One region of the Acidovorax sp. JHL-9 genome, then DNA from elsewhere that is predicted to be linked to it. Evidence: riboswitches for the same ligand, from Rfam matches in the RefSeq annotation. Region 1 holds a riboswitch; the other holds the start of a gene.

Region 1 (3,589 bases):
GCGTGAGTGCCGAGGTGTCGATTGGCGAGCTGTTCATCGCCGGCTTTGGCCCGGGACTGCTGATCAGTGGCGCGCTGATGCTGTTCGTGTGGGTCTACTGCAAATACAAGGGCTGGGGCAAGAACGATGGCGATGGCCGCATGCCCATCGGCCGTGCCACGCTGCAGGCCGGCTGGGCGCTGCTGATGCCGGTGATCATCCTGGGCGGCATCTACGGCGGCGTATTCACCCCCACAGAGGCCTCGGCCGTGGCCGTGTTCTATGCGCTGGTGGTGGGTGTGGTGATCTACCGCGAGATTCGCCTGGTGGACCTGTTCGCCATCCTGCGCAAGTCGGCCCTCTCGTCAGCGGTGATCATGTTCATCATTGCCAACGCCGGGCTGTTTGCCTTCCTCATCACCCGCGCGGGCGTGCCCGATGCCATCGGCCGCTGGCTGGAGGCGGTGCTGCAATCCCCTGCCCTGTTCCTGCTGGGCGTGAATGCGGCGCTGTTCTTCATTGGCATGTTCATCGAGACCAGCGCGGCCATCATCGTGCTGGCGCCCATCCTGGCGCCCGTGGCCCTGCACTTCGGCGTGGACCCGGTGCACTTCGGCCTGATCATGGTGGTGAACCTGGCCATGGGCATGATCACACCGCCCTTTGGTGTGAACCTGTTTGCCGCGTGTACGGTGGCGCGCATCTCGCTGGACCGCATCGTGGGGCACCTGGTGCCGTTCGTGCTCGTGATCCTGGCGTGCCTGCTCGTCATTACCTATGTGCCGCAGCTGTCGCTGAGTTTTCGGGACCTGGTGTACGCAAAGTAGTTAGAATCCCCCCGTCAGGAGAGAGTGCCCCGCCGTCGCTTCATGCACGGCAGCGCGGCACCGCCGAAGGCGCAGGCAGCAGCCGAACGCTCAGGCAAAAGGACTGGCAAGCGCCCGCAGCGATGCGGGCGTTCCCTTGCTGGAGAGAGATGTCCGCACTGCAGGTGCAGGCCATCCACCGAAGGAGCAAGCCGCGCGGCCAGCCAGGGCGCCGCGGTGAATCTCTCAGGTAAAGCGGACAGCAGGGCAAATCGCGTGGCATTCGTGCCACGGCCCCCATTTGCCCTGGAGCTCTTATGTCCACACCTGCCGCCGCCCTGCTCATCACGCCCCTGAACGCCCTGCACATTGAACTGGGCGCCCGCATGGTGCCGTTTGCCGGTTATTCCATGCCCGTGCAGTACCCTGCAGGCCTCATGGCTGAGCACCTGCACACGCGCCAGGCCGCAGGGCTGTTCGATGTATCGCACATGGGCCAGCTCAAGCTGGTCGGCCCCGATGCCGCCGCCGCGTTCGAGAGCCTGGTGCCCGTCGATGTAATCGACCTGCCCGTGGGCAAGCAGCGCTACGGCCTGTTGCTCAATGACGAGGGCGGCATCATCGACGACCTGATGTTCTTCCGCGTGGCCGACAACGAACTCTTTGTCATCGTCAACGGTGCCTGCAAGGTGGGTGACATGGCCCACATCCAGGCCCGCATCGGCCGGCGCTGCGACGTGGTGCCCATGCCCGACCACGCGCTCCTGGCGCTGCAGGGTCCCCAGGCCGTCACCGCCCTGTCACGCCTGGCCCCGGGCATTGAAAAGCTGGTGTTCATGACGGGTGGCGATTTTTCCATCGCAGGCTGCGACTGCTTCGTGACCCGCAGCGGCTACACGGGCGAAGACGGCTTCGAGATCTCGGTGCCCGCCGCACAGGCCGAGACCCTGGCACGCGCCCTGCTGGCCCAGCCCGAAGTGAAACCCATCGGCCTGGGCGCGCGCAACTCGCTGCGCCTGGAAGCGGGCCTGTGCCTGTACGGCAACGACCTCGACACCACCACCACACCCCCCGAAGCCAGCCTGAACTGGGCCATCCAGAAGGTGCGCCGCACCGGCGGCGCGCGCGCGGGCGGCTTCCCTGGGGCCGACAAGGTGCTGGCGCAGCTCGACAACCCCGCCAGCCTCGCGCGCAAGCGCGTCGGTCTGGTCGCGCTGGAGCGCGTTCCCGTGCGCGAGCACACCGAATTGCAGAGCGCCGACGGCCAGAAGATTGGCGAAGTGACCAGCGGCCTGCTGGGCCCCACGGTGAACGAACCCGTGGCCATGGGCTATGTGGCCCCCGCCTTTGCCGCCATCGGCACGCGGGTGAACGCCATGGTGCGCGGCAAGGCCGTGCCCATGGAAGTGCGCGCCATGCCGTTTGTGCCCGCCAATTACTACCGCGGCTAATTTTGCGCGGCGCGGCACCCCAACCGCGCCTGCGCCCGCTACATTGCAGATTCCTTTCTTTTTTATCTTCTAGCTGCTTGAGGAGCTTTCCCATGACCGTCAAATTCTCCAAAGACCACGAATGGATCAACGCCGCCGACGCGAACTCGGCCGTGGTGGGTATCACCGTGCATGCCCAGGATGCCCTGGGCGATGTGGTGTTCGTCGACCTGCCCGCCGTGGGCACCACGTTTGCCCAGGGCGACGTGGCGGGCGTGGTCGAGTCGGTCAAGGCCGCAGCCGATGTGTACATGCCAGTCTCGGGCGAGATCGTCGAAGTGAACGAGGCCCTGCGTGCCGACCCTTCGCTGGCCAATTCCGACCCGCTCAATACCGGCTGGTTCTTCAAGGTCAAGCTCAGCGATGCCAGCCAGCTCGACGCGTTGCTCAGCGAAACCGACTACACCGAGTTCGCCAAGAACGCCTGACCCTGTTTCCTTCTTCGAGACTGCCCCATGTTGATGCAATCCGCCCTGCCGCTCGGCGCGCTTGAAAACGCCACCGAATTCCTGCCCCGCCACATCGGTATCGACGCGGCCGACGAAGCGCACATGCTGTCGGTGATCGGCGAGGCCTCGCGCCGCGCCCTCATCGACTCCATCGTGCCGCGCTCCATCGCCCGCAGCCGCGCCATGGACCTGCCGCTGCCGGTCATGGAAAGCGCTGCGCTGGCCGAACTTAAGGCGATTGCATCCAAAAACAAGGTCTTGAAGAGCTTCATCGGCCAGGGCTACTACGACACACACATTCCCGGTGTCATCCTGCGCAACATCCTGGAAAACCCCGCCTGGTACACGGCCTACACGCCTTACCAGGCGGAGATTTCGCAAGGCCGCATGGAAGCCCTGGTCAATTTCCAGACCATGGTGTGCGACCTCACGGCCATGCCGATCGCCAACGCATCGATGCTCGACGAGGCCACGGCCGCCGCCGAAGCCATGACGCTGGCCAAGCGCTCGGTCAAGAGCAAGAGCAATGTGTTTGTGGTGGCTGGTGACGCGCACCCGCAGACCATCGAGGTGATCCAGACCCGCGCCCGGCCGCTGGGCATCGAAGTCGTGCTCGCCAACTCCGCCGAGCATTGGAACACCCTGCTGGACGGCGACTACTTCGCCGTGCTGGCCCAGTACCCCGCCACCAGCGGCCGCATCGACGACCTGCGCGCCGATGTGGAAAAGGTTCATGGCAAACAGGCCGCCTTCATCGCAGCCGCCGACCTGCTGGCCCTCACGCTGATCACGCCGCCCGGAGAATGGGGCGCCGACATCGTGGTGGGCACCACGCAACGCTTTGGCATGCCCATGGGCGCCGGCG
Region 2 (3,589 bases), on a different contig from region 1:
CCGTGAAGGCCGCCTACCTTGGCGGCGGTCACTGACGCTTGGTGAGGCTGGCAGTTGGCAGGGGCCAAACTCCCCGCGGCCAGCTTCCACGCCGACAGCATGGCCTGCGTATGCCCTTGGGCACCGCAGGCTTTTTCATGGGTGCCTGCGGCTGCGCACCGGTGCCGCAGGCGCCCAAGGTCGTCCGCCTCTCAGGCGTTGTTCACTGCCCGCTGGCTGGGCGCGGTCGCGGCCATCTTGCGGCCCGGTGCCGCGCGGTCAGCCGTGCCCGTGAAAGCAAAGTCCACTTCGGGCGCCAGCCCGCTCACGATATGGGCCAGCGCCTTGCCCGAGCCGCAGGCGTGCGTCCAGCCCAGCGTGCCGTGGCCGGTGTTGAGGAACAGGTTGGCCACTTTGGTCTTGCCGATCAGCGGCACGTTGCTGGGCGTGGCGGGGCGCAGGCCGGTCCAGAACTGGGCCTGGCTGGTATCGCCCGCGCCGGGGAAGAGCTGCTCCACGCGGCGCACGATGGCCTCGCAGCGCATCGGGTTCAGGTTGCGGTCATAGCCGTTCAATTCCGCCGTGCCGGCAATGCGCAAACGGTCTCCCTGCGCGCTGGTGTAGCGCGAGAACACCAGCTTGAACTCGTCGTCCGTCAGGCTCACCTCGTGGGCCATCGACGCGTTCTTGACCGGCATGGTCACCGAATAGCCCTTGGCCGGGTAGATGGGCAGGCGAATGCCCAGCGGCTGGGCCAGCAGCGGGCTGAACGAGCCCATGGCCAGCACGAAGGCGTCGCCGCGCACGCGCTCAAAGCGGCCCTCGGCATTGGTCAGCTCCACATGGTCGATATGGCCACCGGCCTCGCGCAGCGCCGTGATGTGGTGGCCCATGCGGAATTGCACGCCCGCCGCCTCGCACAGCCGGGCCAGTTCGCGTGTGAACTGGTTGGCATCGCCCGACTCGTCCTCGGCCGTGTAGGTGGCGCCGGCCAGTTGCGGGCGGATGTGGGCGAGGGCTGGCTCGATGCGCACGGCCTCGTCGGCGCTGATGACCTGGCGCTCGCAGCCGAGCTGGCGCATCTGCTCGGCCGGGGCCAGTGCGCCGTCGAACTCCTTGGCGTTGGTATAGAAGTGCAGGATGCCCTGGGTCCGCTGGTCGTACGCGATGCCGGTGGCTGCGCGCAGCTGCTGCAGCACGCTGCGGCTGTAGGTGCCCAGGCGCACGATCTGCTCGATGTTGTGGCGCGTGCGCGCCGGGGTGCAGTTGCGCAAGAACTGCAGGCCCCACAGCCACTGCCGCATGTCGGCGCGCAGGCGGAACAAGAGCGGTGCATCTTCCTGGCCCAGCCACTGCAGCACCTTGAGCGGCGCGCTGGGGTTGGCCCAGGGTTCGGCATGGCTCACCGAGATCTGGCCGCCGTTGGCAAAGCTGGTCTCGGCGCCGGGCGTGGCCTGGCGGTCGATGACCGTGACCTCGTGGCCGAGTTGCTGCAGGAAATACGCCGAAGTCACGCCGAGCAGGCCGGCACCCAAAACGATCACGCGCATGATTTTCAAAGCCTTTCTGGGCTCTGGCGCTTGACAGGCGTGCGGTAGCAGCTATTGCTTCAATAGCGTACAGCCGGCGCGTCTGCCAAGCTGCCGCTCCCCCTGTCCTTGGTACCTGAGAGATTCACCGCATCGCCGGCATGGCGTGTGGTTTGCTCCTTCGGTGCGCCACGCGTGTAGGTCGTGGCGGCTCTCCAGACGGCTTTGTTGAATGGTGCAGTACGGAACCTGAGCGTGTATGGGAGTTTGCGCCTTCGGTGAAGCGGACGTTGCCGCTGACTCTCCTGCGAGGCCGATTCTAGGCGGCACTGCGGCGCAAAAGGGGGGCTGTGCGCGCTAATGGATGGCAATCGTTGCTGATGCTGGACGGGCGCAGCAACTGGTGCCTCGCCATAATCCGCCAAGCTCTATCCCAAGGATGCCTGCCATGTCTGATACCGCCTTTGATCCCTTTGCCAGCGCGGCCTTGCTCACCATGGCGCGCCAGGGGCGCATGCCCCGGCCGCTCGATCTGCCCGCTGCGCTGCGCCCGTGCAATGCGGCCCAGGCCTATGCCGTGCAGGACGTCGTGGTGCGTGAGCGCGGCGAGATCGCGGGCTGGAAGGTGGGCGCCGCATCGCCCCGGGCGCTGCCCGCGCGCGCGGCGCTCACCCGCGATTCGGTGGCGGTAGCGTCCACCGGGCAGGCAGTGCATTTGCCTGCCGCAGGCTTTGCCGTGATGGGGGTCGAGGCCGAGCTGGTCTATGAGCTGGGCGCCGACCTGCCCGAGCGCACCGCGCCCTACAGTCCGGCCGAGGTGCTGGCGGCCATGGCATCGGTGCGCGCCGCCATCGAGGTGTGCGACACGCGCTTTGCCGCCTGGGCCCAGCAGGGCGAGTTCAGCCGACTGGCCGACCAGGCCTGCCATGGTGCATTGGTGGTGGGTTCGGGGTCGGACGACCTGGCTGCGGTCCAGCCCCTGGTGCAGCCGGTGCATCTGTCCGTCAACGGCACGGTGGCCGTGCAGCACGCCGCCTGGGGCAACCCGGCGGGCGACCCGCTGCGGCTGCTGGTGTGGCTGGCCAACGAGGGCGCGCGCAGCCTGGGCGGCCTGCGTGCGGGCCAGTGGGTGACCACGGGCTCGTGCACCGGCACCGTGCTGGTGGCGCCGGGCACGGTGGTGGTGGCCGACTTCCCGGGCCTGGGCCACGCCGAGCTGCACCTGGTCTGATTCCTTTTCCAAACCCTCCGTGGCGTCGTTGCTTCGCCTTGCCGTGCTGCAGCACTGTCTGCGGCTTCGCTCGTGCCCATGCAAGCAGCCGGGGCGTGCCATCGCCCGATGGCACTCCAACCCTTTGGGCAAGGTACTTGTGCGACCCCGAAAAGATCTTGAACAGGTGTCTTCGACACGAATGATTGGGAACAGGAATGACCCCCGGGGAAACCGCAGGGGGCCACCTGCGCCGCAAGATCAGTTGCGGCGCGGGTTGTCGGGCTGGCGGTCGTGGCGGTTGGGCACGCCATCGCCATCGCGGTCCCGGTCGTAGCGGTTGGCCACGCCGTCCCGGTCGCGGTCCCAGCCGCCGCGCTGCATGGCCCAGCGGCCGTCATGTTCCACCCAGCGGGGCTCGCGGTAGTGGTAGCCGGGGCGGGCTTGCACCCAGTAGCCCGCCATCCACACATGCCGGTGGCCGCGCCATTCCCAGTGGCCGGGCACCCACGCCATGCCGCGCCGGGGATGGGGTGCGGCCTCGTGGCGCGGAGGCGGCGGTGCCTGGTATTGCACCAGCGCCGGCGCAGGGCGCTGGTACTGCGGGCTGCCGGACTGGATGATGACGGTGGCGCCGACCTGTGCGTGCGCCGCCGTCAGGGCGCTCAGCGACAGCAGGGCGATGGAAGCGGCGGCGAGGGCATTGCGTGCCATGGTGTACTCCTCAGAAATGATTCCGTGCGGAACCGGGAGCCTTGATCATTGGGGCGCTGTGTCAAGCGCACATAGGCGCTGTGCGAAGTGTTGTGAAGTGGTGTATCCGCGTGCCACCACGCGCGCACCTTGCAAGCCTGTGCCAGCGCAGGGTGTG

Evidence for each region. A riboswitch is a leader RNA that binds a small molecule or an ion and turns the genes downstream of it on or off. The one in region 1 is predicted to bind glycine.
Region 2: linked by a shared signal. The riboswitch ahead of K225_RS0104450 (D-amino acid dehydrogenase) and the one ahead of gcvT (glycine cleavage system aminomethyltransferase GcvT) in region 1 are both predicted to bind glycine.

What each region holds. Positions count from the first base shown of each region.
Region 1 covers NZ_AUEX01000003.1:172,267-175,855, forward strand. The annotation lists gene K225_RS0103700 (TRAP transporter large permease) at 1-806, shown strand, start outside; glycine riboswitch at 812-922, shown strand; glycine riboswitch at 936-1,058, shown strand; gene gcvT (glycine cleavage system aminomethyltransferase GcvT) at 1,103-2,236, shown strand; gene gcvH (glycine cleavage system protein GcvH) at 2,329-2,703, shown strand; gene gcvP (aminomethyl-transferring glycine dehydrogenase) at 2,731-3,589, shown strand, end outside.
Region 2 covers NZ_AUEX01000004.1:68,925-72,513, reverse strand. The annotation lists gene K225_RS0104455 (ABC transporter ATP-binding protein) at 1-35, shown strand, start outside; gene K225_RS0104450 (D-amino acid dehydrogenase) at 192-1,529, opposite strand; glycine riboswitch at 1,622-1,737, opposite strand; gene K225_RS0104445 (2-keto-4-pentenoate hydratase) at 1,957-2,739, shown strand; gene K225_RS0104440 (YXWGXW repeat-containing protein) at 2,980-3,432, opposite strand.